2 regions of the Cupriavidus sp. 22TCCZM04-2 genome follow, and region 1 is predicted to be linked to the other one. Evidence: predicted binding sites of a transcription regulator. Region 1 holds the regulator's gene; the other holds the start of a gene.
The links. Region 1 encodes FliA, which starts transcription of late flagellar genes. Its sites were predicted from a motif close to CTAAAGTTTNNNNNNNNNNNGCCGNTA; they were not measured.

Region 1 (7,121 bases):
TGCTGCCAGGCGCGGCGACCAAAGATCCCGCCTTTGGCCTGCCGGCTGTCTGGATCGACGCCGGCATGAAGGAGCAGGCGCAGGCCTACGGCTACACCGTGGTGGACGCCAGCACCGTGGTTGCCACGCACCTGAACCACCTGATCCACATGCATGCCGCCGAGCTGCTGGGCCGCCAGGAAGTTCAGTTGCTGCTCGATCGCATCGCCAAGGAAGCGCCGAAGCTCACCGAGGACCTGGTGCCCAAGGCGATCTCGCTCACGGCGCTGCAGAAGATCCTGCAGAACCTGCTCGACGAAGGCGTGCCCATCCGCGACATGCGGACCATTCTTGACGTCATAGCCGAGCACGCCCCGAAGATCAGCGACCCGAACGAACTCACTTCGCTGGTGCGCCAGTCGCTGGGCCGGGCCATCACGCAGCAGCTGTTCCCCAATGGCGCGGACCTGCAGGTGATTGGCCTCGATGCCGGCCTGGAACGCGTGCTGTCGCAGGCGCTTACCAATGGCGGTGGCATCGAGCCGGGACTCGCCGATGCGCTGCTGCAGCAGACCCAGGGTGCCGTCGTCCGGCAAGAGCAGATGGGCCTGGACCCGGTGCTGTTGGTGCCGTCTCAGTTGCGCCCGCTGATGGCGCGCTTCCTGCGGCGCACCATGCCGCAGCTGAGGGTGTTGTCCCATGCCGAAGTGCCGGACAACCGCAATATCCGTATTACCGCAATGATCGGTGCGTGAGGAACGCAAGATGAGCGTAGCGAAATTCGTCGCGGCCAACGGCCGTGAAGCCATGCGCAAGGTGCGCGAAGCCATGGGCCCCGATGCCGTGGTGCTGTCCAACCGCACCATCGACGGCGGCGTGGAGATCGTCGCTATGCGCGATGCCGATCTCAGCGCCACATCGGCGGGCGCGCAAGTCTACGTTGCGCCAGAGCCCGTCGTGGCAGCGCCCGAGCCGGCTGCCATCGGCGACCTGCGCGGCGAGCTGCAGTCCATGCGCGCGCTGCTCGAACGCCAGCTGGCGGGGCCGGCTCCGGCCGCGGCCACCGGCGCGGTGGCCGCGGGGGATCCGCTGCGCGAGTCGCTGTTTGGCTGGATGGTCGGGGCCGGCTTCTCGGCACAGCTCGCGCGCACGCTGCTGGCACGGCTGCCGGTAGGCTGCGACCGTCCGGCGGCCATGACGTGGATTCGCGCCGAGCTGGCCAGCAAGGTGCCGGTGCTCGGCAACGAAGAGGCCTTGTTCGACCAGGGCGGCGTGCTGGCGCTGATCGGGCCTACCGGCGTGGGCAAGACCACCACCACCGCCAAGCTCGCGGCGCGCTACGTGCTGCGCCACGGCCCCGAGCGCCTGGCGCTGCTGACCACCGACAGTTTCCGTATCGGCGCGCACGAGCAGCTGCGCATCTACGGCGACATCCTGGGCGTGCCCGTGCATGCGGTGAAGGACGCCGCCGACCTGCGCTTCGCGCTGGCGGCGATGAAAGACAAGCACCTGGTGATCATCGATACCGTTGGCATGAGCCAGCGCGACCGCAACCTGTCCGAGCAGATCGCCATGCTCGCGGGCGTGCAGGCGCCGGTACAGCGCGTGCTGCTGCTCAACGGCGCCAGCCATGGCGACACCCTCAACGAGGTGGTGCATGCCTACCGCCACGACGCCGTGCCGGAAGGCGGCGGCGTCGACGGCTGCATCATCAGCAAGGTGGATGAAGCCACGCACCTCGGTTCCGTGCTGGACGTGGTGATCCGTCACCGCCTGCCCGTGTTCTACGTGTCGACCGGGCAACGCGTGCCGGAACACCTCGAACTCGCCAATGGCGCCACGATGGTCGAGCGCGCCTTCCTCACGCCGCGCCGCGGTTCGGTGTTTGCCGATGCCGACGCCGCGCGCAGGCAGGCCGGCAGCCTGGATGACACACCGGCCCGCCAGGGCGGTGCCGATGACGTGCTGCGTTCGCTGACCGACAGCGCGGACGCGCTGGGCCAGTGCGTGAGCGAACTCAATGCCGCGCAGCATGGCTTTGAACTGGCACGCCAGCTCTGGCAGCAGCGCGCTGCCGACGCGCCCACGCTGCGGCCGATGGCGCAGCAGGTGCGCGAGGCCGTCTGCCGCGACGTGAACCGCGAATGCGACCAGTTCGTGCTGTCGCTGGCGGCCACGCTGCAGGTGCCCGTACCTGGCCGCCGCGCGCCGCAGTCGATGCTGCATACGCTTTGGCTTGGCGATCGCATCGGCATGCCGCTGGCCGCCACGGTCACCCCGGCTGGCCGAGCTGGCCAGGCCATGGGCGAGGCTGACGCCGAAGCCGCTACGCTGCGCGCCACGATCGGTGCGGCCCGGCCTGTCGTCCATCTCGTCGATGCGCTGCCGGCGGCTGCCACGCTGACGCGCTGGCAGCAGGCCGGCGAACGCTGGGTGGCCGCCACGCGCAAGACAGCGCGCGTGATCTGCGGTGGCACCGCGTGGAAGCTGGACGCTCTGGCCGAAACGCTGACGTTCCACGCCGTGGGCGAAGTCAATGTGCGCGGCCGAGAAGCCGTACAGTGGCTGGCAACGACCGAGGTACGCGTGCCCGAGGGCCCCGTTCGCGGCCGCGGCGCGCCGGAAGGCGGCATCGACGCCCAGCTCGTGATCGCCAGGACGGTCGACTACGTCTCGGGCGAGCTGCTCGATACACGCTATCTGCTGTGCGATCCGCAACTGTCGGGCCACGCCGCGCATGCCGCGCGCTGGTCGCTGTGGGCGGACAACGCCGAAGTCCAGTTCCGCACGCTGCGCCATGCGCTGGACCATTTCGCGCAAGACGGCGAAGGCGCCAGCGCCGCCGGCGGCGGCCTGGCGGCGCTCCAGCTGGGCGTGACCGCGCTGCGCCTGGAACATTCGCCGACGGCTACGGCGCCGGCCTTCCTGGCCCGCCTGGCGGGCCGCAGCGGGCCGCGCCAGCCGGGCAGCGCCGCGGTGGCCGGTCCGGTGCTGAATGAAGGCATGGGCCGCCTGCTGGCCTTGCTGGACGTGCTGGAAAGCTATCCGGGCCGCCAGTCGGATGGCACGCCCGACACCGTTGATCTCCTCGAAAGCGACAACACCGTTGCTGCCATCGGTGCCGCGCGGCCCGCTGTGGCGGCGCCGGCCGGTTCGTTGTCCGGACTGCCCGAACTCATGGCTCCCGGAGTCACGTCGTGAGCACGCTGGCGATGGACCAGGCCGAGAGCCTGCGACGCATGCTGGCGCCGCGCGTCACGCGCCGCATCGCCGTGGTGGCCAGCGGACAGGGGGCGGGGGCGACCACCATTGCCTGTGGCCTGGTGCATGCCTTGTCGATGCAAGGCGAACGCGTGCTGCTCGTCGATGAGGACCGGGCCGGCCATGCCGTAAGACTGACCGGCGCGGAGCCCGCCGGCTCGTTTGCCGACGTCCGGGCAGGCCGCCTGACGCTGGAGGCTGCGCTCGGTGCGCGTCCGGCTGGCGCTGCCGCGGTATTGCCGGCTGGTACGCCACAGTCGAACGTCGCGCAATGGCCGGATTCGCTGTCCGGCTTTCGCAGCGTGCTGATCGATGCCATGACGGACGCGGATGGTGCGCTCTCCGCGCTGGCGGGCGCCGCGCACAACGTGCTGGTGGTGATGCGTCCGGAGCTGGCCTCGATCACCGCGGCCTATGCCTGCATCAAGCGCCTGCACCATCTGCACGCCTGCCGGCATTTCCACCTGGTGGTCAACATGGCGGCCACCGACGCCGCGGTGCAAGCCATTGCCGGAAACCTCGCGCGCACCGCGCGGCAGTACCTTGGCGTCGAGATCAGTAGCGCTGGCTGGCTGCCTGCCGATCCGCTGGTGACGCGCAGCGTGCAGCTCGGGCGCTGCGTGGTGGAAGCCTACCCGGCTGCGCCAGCCACGATTGCATTGCGCCGGGCGGCCAGTGGCATTGGCGCATGGCCGTTGCGCGCAGAGCGGGTCACGGCCGCGCCATCCGCCGTGGCGGCCTGAACGCATGACCGTTCGCAACGGAAGACGACCCCGCCCCTGACCCCGCCGGCCCGCCATGCGGGCAGGCTTTGCAAGCAAGCATTCACGAGAATTCCACCATGTACACGATCCAGGGAAAGCTCGAACAGGCCGACGTGGTCAAGACCCACGCGCAGCTGGTGCGCCGCATCGCGCTGCAACTGGCGGCCAAGCTGCCGGCCAGCGTGCAGATCGATGACCTGATCCAGGCCGGCATGATCGGCCTGCTCGACGCGGCCAAGCGCTATGAGGATACGCATGGCGCGCGATTCGAGACCTACGCCAGCCAGCGTATCCGCGGCGCCATGCTTGACGAGGTGCGGGCCAACGACTGGCAGTCGCGCAGCCTGCGCCAGTTCACGCGGCGCATCGAGCGCACGCAGCGCGGCCTGGAACAGAAGCTCGGCCGCGCACCGCTCGACTCGGAAGTCGCGCAGGAACTGGAAATGCCGCTGGACGACTACCAGGTCTTGCTCAACGAGGTCTATGGCTGCCAGCTCCTTCACTACGAAGACTTCGAGCGCTCGGGCGAAGAAGACTTTCTCGACCGCCATCTTGGCGTCAGCGAAGACGGCAATCCGCTCACGCAGCTGATGGAGAACGGCATGCGCGAAGCGCTGATCCGCGCCATCGACCGGCTGCCCGAGCGCGAGAAGCTCGTGCTGTCGCTGTGCTATGACCAGGAACTCAACCTGCGCGAGATCGGCGCGGTGCTCGAGGTGACCGAATCGCGCGTCTGCCAGATCCGCGGGCAGGCGATCACGCGCCTGCGCAATCAATTGCGCGGCATGCTCTGATGCGCGGCCGGTCTGGCATCGGACGGGGTGTCCAGCATGCCATGGCGGCCGTGCTGGCGGCGATCGCCACCGCAGCGTGGGCCGCGCCCGAGGCCGGCACCCGGCATGCCTGGAGCGCATCGGTCAATGGACCGGCGCTGTATGGCCGCGGCCAGCGCACCGTTTCTCCTCCGATCCTGCCAAGCGGCAACCTGCCGCAATCCGAAGGCATCATCACCTCGGTGCGCTGGCACTACAGCTTTGTCGCGACACCGCCGGTGGATCTGCAGGCTTACCTCTGCAATGCCCAGCGTTGCGTGATGCTGCCGCAGTCTGAAGGCAAGACCGACGCCTTCGATGGCGACGACGCGACCCAGGGCTTTGTGTTTGCCTTCAGGCTGCCCGGGCAGGGTGCGGTGGCGCCTCTGCTGCAGGGCAAGAGCAATCAGGTGATCGTGGGGTTCCGTTGACCGACAGCGTGCCAGCGCCGGTGTGACGACCAAACCCACATCGATATCGCCGCCTGGCACCACCGGCACTGTTCTGTTTCCACGTTTCCCTTCATTCGGTAGCATGTGGTCATACTGTCTCGCGACAGTGTTCGCGGCCCCTTGTTGCCCATCCCTTCCGTAGCGATGCCGTCGGATCCCGCAGGTCGCGATTTCCTGTGGGGAGGGGGCCGCCTCGTCACTAGCTTCAGTTTGCCATGCGCTGCGTGCGGGCTGAATGCGTTGGAGGATCAAATGGAAGATCAAGTTGCAGACGTGCTGATCATCGGCGCCGGGCCCGCGGGCTCCGTGGCAGCCGGGCTGCTGCGTCGCCGGGGTATTGGCGTGATGGTGCTCGAGAAGGAGACCTTCCCGCGTTTTTCCATTGGCGAGAGCCTGTTGCCGCAGAGCATGGAATACATCGAGGCGGCCGGCATGCTGCAGGCCGTGGTCGAAGCCGGGTTCCAGTACAAGAACGGCGCGGCGTTTGCGCGTGGCGACCGTTATGTCGATTTCGATTTCCGCGACAAATTCTCGTCCGGCTGGGGAACCACCTACCAGGTACAGCGGGCCGATTTCGATCATGTGCTGATCCGCGAAGCGGAGAAGCAGGGCGCGGAAGTCCGCTTCCGGCACCAGGTGACTGACGTGGACGTATCGGGGGCGCAGCCGGTCGTGACCGTGCGCGATCCCAATTGCAACAGCTACCGCGTCACCAGCCGCTTCCTGCTCGATGCCTCCGGCTTCGGGCGCATCCTGCCGCGGCTGCTGCAGCTCGAAACGCCATCCGGCTTTCCGGTGCGCAGCGCCATCTTCACGCATGTCGAAGACCGCGTGATGCCGGGCACCTTCGACCGCAACAAGATTCGCGTCGGGATTCATCCGCGGCATGTGGATGTCTGGTACTGGACCATTCCGTTTTCGAACGGCCGCTGTTCACTGGGCGTGGTCGCCGAGAAGGCTTTCCTTGACGGCTATGCGGGCAGTGACACGGAGCGGCTGCAGGCACTGGTGAACGAGGATCCGGCCCTGGCGGGCCTGCTGGCCAATGCCGTCTGGGATACCCCAGCACGCCATATCGCGGGCTATGCGGCAAACGTGAAATCGCTGTGGGGCAATGGCTACGCGTTGCTCGGCAACGCGGGCGAATTCCTGGATCCCGTCTTCTCGTCAGGCGTGACGATCGCGTTCAAGTCGGCAAGCCTCGCGGCCGGATGCATCGTGCGCGAATTCGCGGGCGAGACGGTGGACTGGGAGGCCGACTATGCGCGCATCCTGAAGTCAGGTGTCGATTGCTTCCGTACGTTCGTCGATGCGTGGTATGCGGGAAGTTTCCAGAAACTCGTCTTTCATCCAGATGCAACGCCCGATATCCGCCGCATGATCTCCGCCGTGCTGGCCGGTTATGCATGGGACCGTTCGAATCCGTTCGTCAGAAACCCTCAGCGGGGGCTCAGCGTGCTCGGGCAGTATTGCGACGACTGAACGCCGCCGCCTTCAGCCGCTGGCCAGGCTAACGCCGCCGCCGCCGGCGGCGGCCTTGCCGTTCTTGCCGTACAGTCCGGAATCGCCGCCGCTGTGCTGGCGCAGCACGTTGATGGCTTCGCGCGTGTGATCCAGGTGCGCGGAGACGATCGCGCCATTGATCTGGTTTTTGTCGCGTGCGCCGCGCGCGGCGAAAATGAGCTTGCGCCAGGCATCGCCCACGGCCGGCTCGATATTGCGGCCAAGCAACTGGCCCTGCGGGCCGGCGCGCAGGCCGAGCGCGCCCATCTGGGCCTCGCGTGCGGCGACCTGGCGCGAAAGCGCCTGACCCAGCGCCACCTTGCGCGTGAGCAGCCCGCTCAGGGACTGGT
Region 2 (7,121 bases), on a different contig from region 1:
CCAGCGCGTTCTCCTTGACGTGGCCAAGGTCGATGACCTTCAGCAGGCGTCCCTCCACGGTCATGTGCATGGAGGCATTCATGCCCGCCAGCGATGTCACGCCATAGACAGCGACGCCGATCAGGAGCACCACCACCAGCGTAAAGGCCAGGGACAGGCGGGTCCCTATGCCGAGATTTCGCAACCAGGCCATCTCACTCCCTCCGGACATTCCTAGATCAATGTTCTTGTCGAGCGCGCACGGGATCGTTGCCGCTGGCAACCGGCGCACGGCTGCCTATCGGCGATGACCGAACACTTCTTGAAGGGAATTTGGAATTGGCAGGAAAAGTCCCCGCATTTCTTCCGATGGCGAGGCCGGCGTGTGCCTTTTAATCCTGCCAGGCATCCCGATGGCCACATGGCTGCGGTGCGCCGAGAGGCGCAGCCAGTTCGACGCGGGCCAAAAAAAGAAGCCCACGCGCGGGGTGCTCGTAGGCTTTCCAGGACTGCTCAGAGCCAGTTAGCTCTGGCATGAATATAAACGTGCTTACATGAGGTGTAAATCCTGCTTCTATCAGTGAAGCCGGGGCTGGATGAGCCTGATGCTGCGCTTTACCCGCGCCGCATTGCGTGCATCCGCCAGACCACAGGATTGACATGTCAGCATTCACTTATTCCTGCCTTCCGAGCCCATCAGCATTTCTGGAATGCCAGGGCGGCCTGTCGACCTGTGGTCGACAGGCCCCTACCCAAAGATCGGCGCACCGACAACTTACTGTTTAGAGTAAAACCTCTAACTTCTCGACAACGCCCGTTTCGTCGGTCTTTGTAAAAATTTGTTACCCTCATCCCTGAAGTATTCCCCTTCTCACCTGGCTGCACCGGCGCAGGCAAGCGCGCGGAAGACAACGATCTCTTGCCGGATCCTGTCTACGCGGCCCGTCCCCGCACCGGTATCGAGATCGAATGTTTCGCCCATCTCGCTGACCGGACCATACTTCTCGAGGGTACCGGTCGGCGGACCGCCATCAGCCGCCAGAACCCATGCGGGCTCTTCCGGAGTCGTCGTGAAGAAGGAAACCAGGCCCCCGCGAAACGGCCAGAAACTGCAGGACCAGCAACTGTCGCTCCATGCCGTCAGCCGGGCGCCGCTTGTCGTGCACCTGTGCAACGGGACCCGGCTGCAAGGCATCGCAATCGCCGTGGACGAATATGTGCTGGTGCTGGGCAAGGACCTGGACGACCGCAAGCCGATCGCGGTGTACAAGCATGCGATTGCCATGGTCGCGCCTGCCAGCGCTGGCGGCGAAGCCCTGCCTGCGCCGCAACCGGATCCGTCACCGGATTTCGTGCCTATCTATATGCCGCGCAAGCGGCGGCGGCGTTGAGGCCACAGCGGTACGAAAGCTCTCTTTCCCGTATCTCACGCAGAGGTGGCCGCCGGCAACGCCTTGCCGATAGCGGCTCATGGCACCGCCCCTTCCCCGCGCAGAGTGGCTGCAAAGATCACTCTAAACCTTTCCAAAGCCCGGTCGATAACCTTTGCAACGGAGGCACTACAGCACTGCAACGCAGTCGGCCAACGTTACGGCACCCGCCGGACTGTGTAAATCACTGCAAATAGGAGTCGCAACCATGGCGTCCATCATCAATACGAACTCGTTGTCTCTGATGACTCAGAACAACCTGAACGCTTCGCAATCGTCGCTGAACACCGCGATCCAGCGCCTGTCGTCGGGCCTGCGCATCAACAGCGCCAAGGACGATGCCGCTGGCCTGGCCATTGCCAACCGTTTCACCTCGAACATCAACGGCCTGACGCAAGCCCAGCGCAACGCCAACGACGGTATCTCGCTGGCTCAGACGACTGAAGGCGCCCTGACCGAAGTGACCAACAACCTGCAACGTATCCGTACGCTGTCGGTGCAGGCCGCCAACGGCTCGAACTCGGCTTCCGACCTGAAGTCGATCCAGGACGAAATCGGCCAGCGTATGTCGGAAATCGACCGCCTGTCGGCACAGACCGACTTCAACGGCGTGAAGGTGCTGTCGTCGACCGCCAAGGCCGTGAACATCCAGGTCGGCGCCAACGATGGCCAGACCATCTCGGTGAATCTGCAGGAAATCAGCACCAAGACCCTCGGCCTGCAGAGCTTCAACGTGAATGGCCCGCAAGCCAATGGTGCTGCCACGTTCGACGGCACCACCAACATGGTCGGCGTGGCTGACGCCGCCGCTGCCGACTTCCAGGCCGCCTACGGCGCAACGACCAACGTCTCGGCCAGCACCGTTTCGGAAAAGACCGCCGGCACCCTGGCTACCACGCTGGGTATCGCTTCGGGCAGCGTCGCCATCGGCGCCAACGCAGTGGTCGACAAGAACGGCAATATGTTCGCCCAGGTCGCCATCACCCCGGCAAGCAATGCAGAAGCCCAGGCGCTGAAGAACCAAGGCATGACGAGCGCGACCAACGGCACGACGATGTACACCTACGTTGCCCTGGACCCGGCTTCCGCCGACACCACCACCACCTCGGGCACCGCAGCCTTCAGCCTCGACACCAGCAAGCTGACTGCCGCCAACCTGACGGCAGGCGCTTCGGCCAACCCGTTGGCCACGGTGGACGCCGCCCTGCAGAAGGTGGACAACCTGAAGAGCTCGCTGGGTTCGATCCAGAACCGCCTGGATTCCAGCATCGCCAACCTGGGCACGACGATCACCAACCTGTCGTCGTCGCGTTCGCGCATCCAGGATGCCGACTACGCAACGGAAGTGTCGAACATGACCCGCGCCAACATCCTGCAGCAAGCTGGTACCTCGGTCCTGGCCCAGGCCAACCAGACCACGCAAGGCGTGCTGTCGCTGCTGCGTTAATCGACTGACGCGCAACACCGGTGCCGGGCCTCGTGCCCGGCGCTGTCGTGGAATGTTTCCCCAGGGCTTCGGTCCTGGGAAAGTATTTCAAGCAACCACTGAGTCGAGACGATCATGGCAACTGCCGCTACCACTTCGTCCGCGCAAGCTCCTGCGCTGGCCGCCAAAATGACCGAGTGGCCGGAACGTCGCGTGACCAGTCCCGACACAGCCGCGCCGGGCATGCCCGGCGATGCCAAGCCAGACAGCAAGCCGCCATCGCCTTCGCTCGATGCCGCGCTCGAGCGCCTGACCGACGCACTGCGTACCGCCTCGGTCAGCGTGCAGTTTGAAATCGACAGCACCAGCCACCGCGTCATAACCAAGGTCATGGACAAGCGCAGCGGCGAAGTGATCCGGCAGATTCCCACTGAAGAGTTGGTGCGCATCTCCGACGCGATGATGCAGCTGCAGGGACTGTTCGTGCGCCAGACGGCATGAGCCGCCCGGCAGGTCAGGAATTGAAGTAGCACACTGGAGTAGTAGACATGGCAACAATCTCTAATCTCGGCGTTGGCTCGGGACTCGACCTGGGCTCGCTGCTGGATCAGCTCACTACCGCCGAGCAGGCGCCGCTGACGGTCATCCAGCAGAAGCAGACCAGCTACCAGACCAAGCTGTCGGCCTATGGCCAACTGCAGAGCATGCTCGCCGCATTCCAGGGGACGGCCAACCAGCTGTCCAAGCCTAGCTTCTTCAACACCTCGACCGCCACCTCCAGCAACACCGGCGTGCTCGGCGCCACGGGCAGCACCACCGCCGCCTCCGGCAGCTATGCCATCAACGTTACCGCCCTGGCTCAGGCCCAGTCGCTGGTGGGCGCGGGGCAGGCCAAGCAGGATGCCGCCATCGGCACGGGCACGATCCATATCGACTTCGGCGCCATCACCGGCGGCACGCTCGACACCAATACGGCCAGCGCCACCTACGGCAAGTACAGCGGAGCCAGCTTCACGGCCAACACAGGCTCGACCGGCTTCGACATCAAGATCGACAGCAGCAACAACACCCTGCAAGGGATCCGCGATGCCATCAACAAGGCCAACGCGGGCGTCACCGCCAGCATCATCAACGACGGCTCCGGCATGCCTTATCGCCTGGTCCTGAACTCAAACAACACCGGCGCCACCAACAGCATGCGCATCTCGGTGGCATCGAGCGACGGTACCAGCGCGCTGTCCGACCTGGTCGCCAACGACCCGGCCGGCACGCAGAACCTGCAGCAGACCGTGACCGCCCAGAACGCGGCGCTGACCGTCAATAACATCGCGATCCAGAGTCCCAGCAACCAGGTCACCGACGCCGTGCAGGGCGTGACGCTGTCGCTCGCGCAGACCGGCACCAGCAACGTCACGGTCCAGCGCGACACCGCATCGATCCAGAATGGCGTGCAGGCTTTCGTCACGGCCTACAACAACCTGCAAAAGGCGGCTACCAGCCTGTCAGCCTACGATCCAACCACCAAGACGGGCTCGCCGCTCACGGGCGACGGCGTGCTGCGCACCATCCAGACCCAGATCCGCAGCGTGCTCAACACGCAGCAGCCTGGCAGCGGCTCGAACGCCATCACGGCACTGGCACAGGTTGGCGTGACGTTCCAGATCGACGGCACGATGGCGCTCGACACCACCAAGCTGACCAAAGCCTTGAACGACAATCCGACGGGCGTTGCCGCGCTGTTCGGCAATACCGACGGCACCAGTGGCTACGGCAACCAGCTGAGTACGACCATCACCGCGCTGACCAGCAGCAAGGGGGCCCTGACCGCAGCCACCGACGGCATCAACCGGAGCATGAAGGACCTGCAAGATCAGTACAGCTCGACTCAGGACCGCGTCAATGCCACCATTGCCAACTACCGCGCGCAGTTCACCCAGCTGGACGTGATCATGTCCCAGATGAAGAACACCAGCAGCTACCTGACGCAGCAATTCAATGCCTTGAACAACTCGTCGAGCAGCAAGTAATCCAGCAAGCCATCACGGGAGCCGAACGCCATGTACGCGCGTAACGCCATCAACGCCTATTCCCAGGTCGGCGTCCAGACCGGGGCCATGAACGCCAGCCCTCACCGGCTGATCGTCATGCTGTTTGACGGCGCGCGCGCCGCCATCGCCAGCGCGCGCTTCCACCTGGAAGCCGGCGATATCCCGGCCAAGGGCAATGCCATTTCGAAGGCGATCGACATCATCGTCAATGGCCTGAATGCCGCGCTCGACCACGAGGCGGGCGGCGAGATCGCAGCGGATCTCGAAGCGTTGTATGACTACATGTCGCGCCGCCTGCTGCAGGCCAACCTGCGCAACGACGCCACGCTGCTGACCGAGGTCGACGGCCTGCTCGCCAACCTCGCGTCCGCGTGGGCGCAGATCGGCGAGCAACCGCCCGCCGCCGCGCTGGCACAGGCACCAACGCCCTCGCTGGCCGTGGAGAACTGAGATGCGCCCGCTTGAACATGAAGCCTCAAGCCCGGTCACCCGCGGCTACAAAGAACTGCTGCTGCTTTCCGAGCAGATGCTGGACGCGGCCCGCGCCGGCAACTGGGATGCGATGAGCGAGCTGCAACAGGTCTATGTCGCCGAAGTCGACCAGCTGCGTACGCTCGGCCCCCAACCGGCGCCATCGGCAGAGGAGCGCACCCGCCGCTATCGCCTGCTCGAAGGCATTCTTGCGCACGACGCCGCCATCCGCCAGATCGTCATGCCGCAGCTGTCGCAGCTCGAGGCACTGCTGGGCAATTCCCGCCGCAAGCAGGAACTCGGCCAAGCCTACGGCTTGGCCATCTGATCCTGCGGGCGGCCGCGAAGCCTGCCCGCATGCCACGCCCCTGCGTCAGCATCCTACCGCCCCGGTCCCCGGTCCCTGACAGCCGACCACGCCACCGCAACCGCGGCCCTACGTCCTACTGGCTTGCACCATGACCGGCCTGCTCCTGCCCCCCGACGCCTCACTGACTTCGCGTCCCGATACGCAGACGCCGCGGCCGACCCTGTCGGTCAACAAGCTTGCCGCGCTGCTGCCGACGCCCGACGTCACCCAGACCCATTCACGCAATGCGGGCCAGGCTGGCAATACGGCGATCCAGGCCGGCCAGGCGCAGGATGCCAGCGGTGCGGTTCAAGGCGGCGGCATAACGGCCACCACCTCGACGCGTGAAACCCTGAGCTTTGCCGCACGCACGATCCTCGACCTTCTCGGCAACGCCGCGGCGAGCGCCCCACGCGCAACCGCCATGCTGATGCCCTCGCCGCCATCGTCGACAACGGCCGCCGCGCTGCCCGCCGCGCTCGCCAATCTCGTGGAACATAGCGGCCTGTTCTATGAGTCGCACCTGGCGGCATGGGTCAATGGAACCCGCACCGAGACGGCAATCCGGCAGGAGCCACAAGCCTCGCTGGGCATGCCCGCGCAGGAAGGGGAGCCGGATCAGGCGCCGGCACGACCGATCGCACTGCTTCCCGCCCCCACTGCCAGGCCAGACGCTGCGGCAAGGTCCGCCGCAGGCGATGCCGCCGCCAGCCCGGCCGACACGCTTGCGCAAGCGCTTGCCGGCCGAATGGCACCGCGCGATGCACTGGGCGATCCGGCATCCGGCCGCGTGCCGGGCAGCCGCGTCACGTCACCACTGACGGATGCGGAGCAGGCCGACCATGCCTTGCCGGTATCACGTAGCCTGGTGCCGGGCCCACATACCGGCACCGGCCCTGCGGCCACGCCGCAGCAGGGCGCCTTGCTTTACGAAGCCATGGCCCGCGCGGGCGACGCGCCCCAACTGGCCGCCCGCGCCCCGCAGCACGCGTATGACAGCGTGAACATTCCGCAGGCCGGCGCGACACCTGCCAGCCCCGCCGTGCATCCCGGTGCCGAGGGCCTGGTTCGTCAGCAACTCGAGCTTCTCGCCACTCAACAGTTCCGTTGGACTGGCGAGGCGTGGCCAGGCACCCGCATGGCATGGGAGATCGCCCGCGACCACGTTGAAACGGACGACGACGCCGCCCGCGCAATACAAGGGGTTCAGTCCTGGTCGACCCGGCTGTTGCTGGAATTACCCGAACTGGGGACGGTCGAGGCCCGGCTTTCCCTCTCGCCCGGCGGGCTCGGGGCCAAGCTGGTTGCCGGCACATCCGAGGTGGCCAGCCGCTTTGAAGACACCCGCAACGAACTGCGGCAACGTCTCGCGGCCAATGGCATCGAGTTGTTGCAGTTCACCGCTCGCACCGGTACGC

Region 2: AC3FKG_RS03780 (FliC/FljB family flagellin) is a predicted target of FliA. The motif match lies at 1,494-1,520, and genes of this name have one in related genera.

What each region holds. Positions count from the first base shown of each region.
Region 1 is NZ_JBYOJS010000033.1:14,272-21,392, forward strand. Features, by position in the region: gene flhA (flagellar biosynthesis protein FlhA) at 1-734, shown strand, start outside; gene flhF (flagellar biosynthesis GTPase FlhF) at 745-3,180, shown strand; gene AC3FKG_RS28810 (MinD/ParA family ATP-binding protein) at 3,192-3,983, shown strand; gene AC3FKG_RS28815 (RNA polymerase sigma factor FliA) at 4,082-4,798, shown strand; gene AC3FKG_RS28820 (flagellar protein FlhE) at 4,840-5,247, shown strand; gene AC3FKG_RS28825 (NAD(P)/FAD-dependent oxidoreductase) at 5,521-6,750, shown strand; gene AC3FKG_RS28830 (flagella synthesis protein FlgN) at 6,763-7,121, opposite strand, start outside.
Region 2 is NZ_JBYOJS010000002.1:95,846-102,966, forward strand. Features, by position in the region: gene AC3FKG_RS03770 (methyl-accepting chemotaxis protein) at 1-193, opposite strand, end outside; gene AC3FKG_RS03775 (RNA chaperone Hfq) at 1,050-1,370, shown strand; gene AC3FKG_RS03780 (FliC/FljB family flagellin) at 1,618-2,856, shown strand; gene AC3FKG_RS03785 (flagellar protein FlaG) at 2,971-3,336, shown strand; gene fliD (flagellar filament capping protein FliD) at 3,384-4,862, shown strand; gene fliS (flagellar export chaperone FliS) at 4,893-5,333, shown strand; gene AC3FKG_RS03800 (flagellar protein FliT) at 5,335-5,682, shown strand; gene fliK (flagellar hook-length control protein FliK) at 5,813-7,121, shown strand, end outside.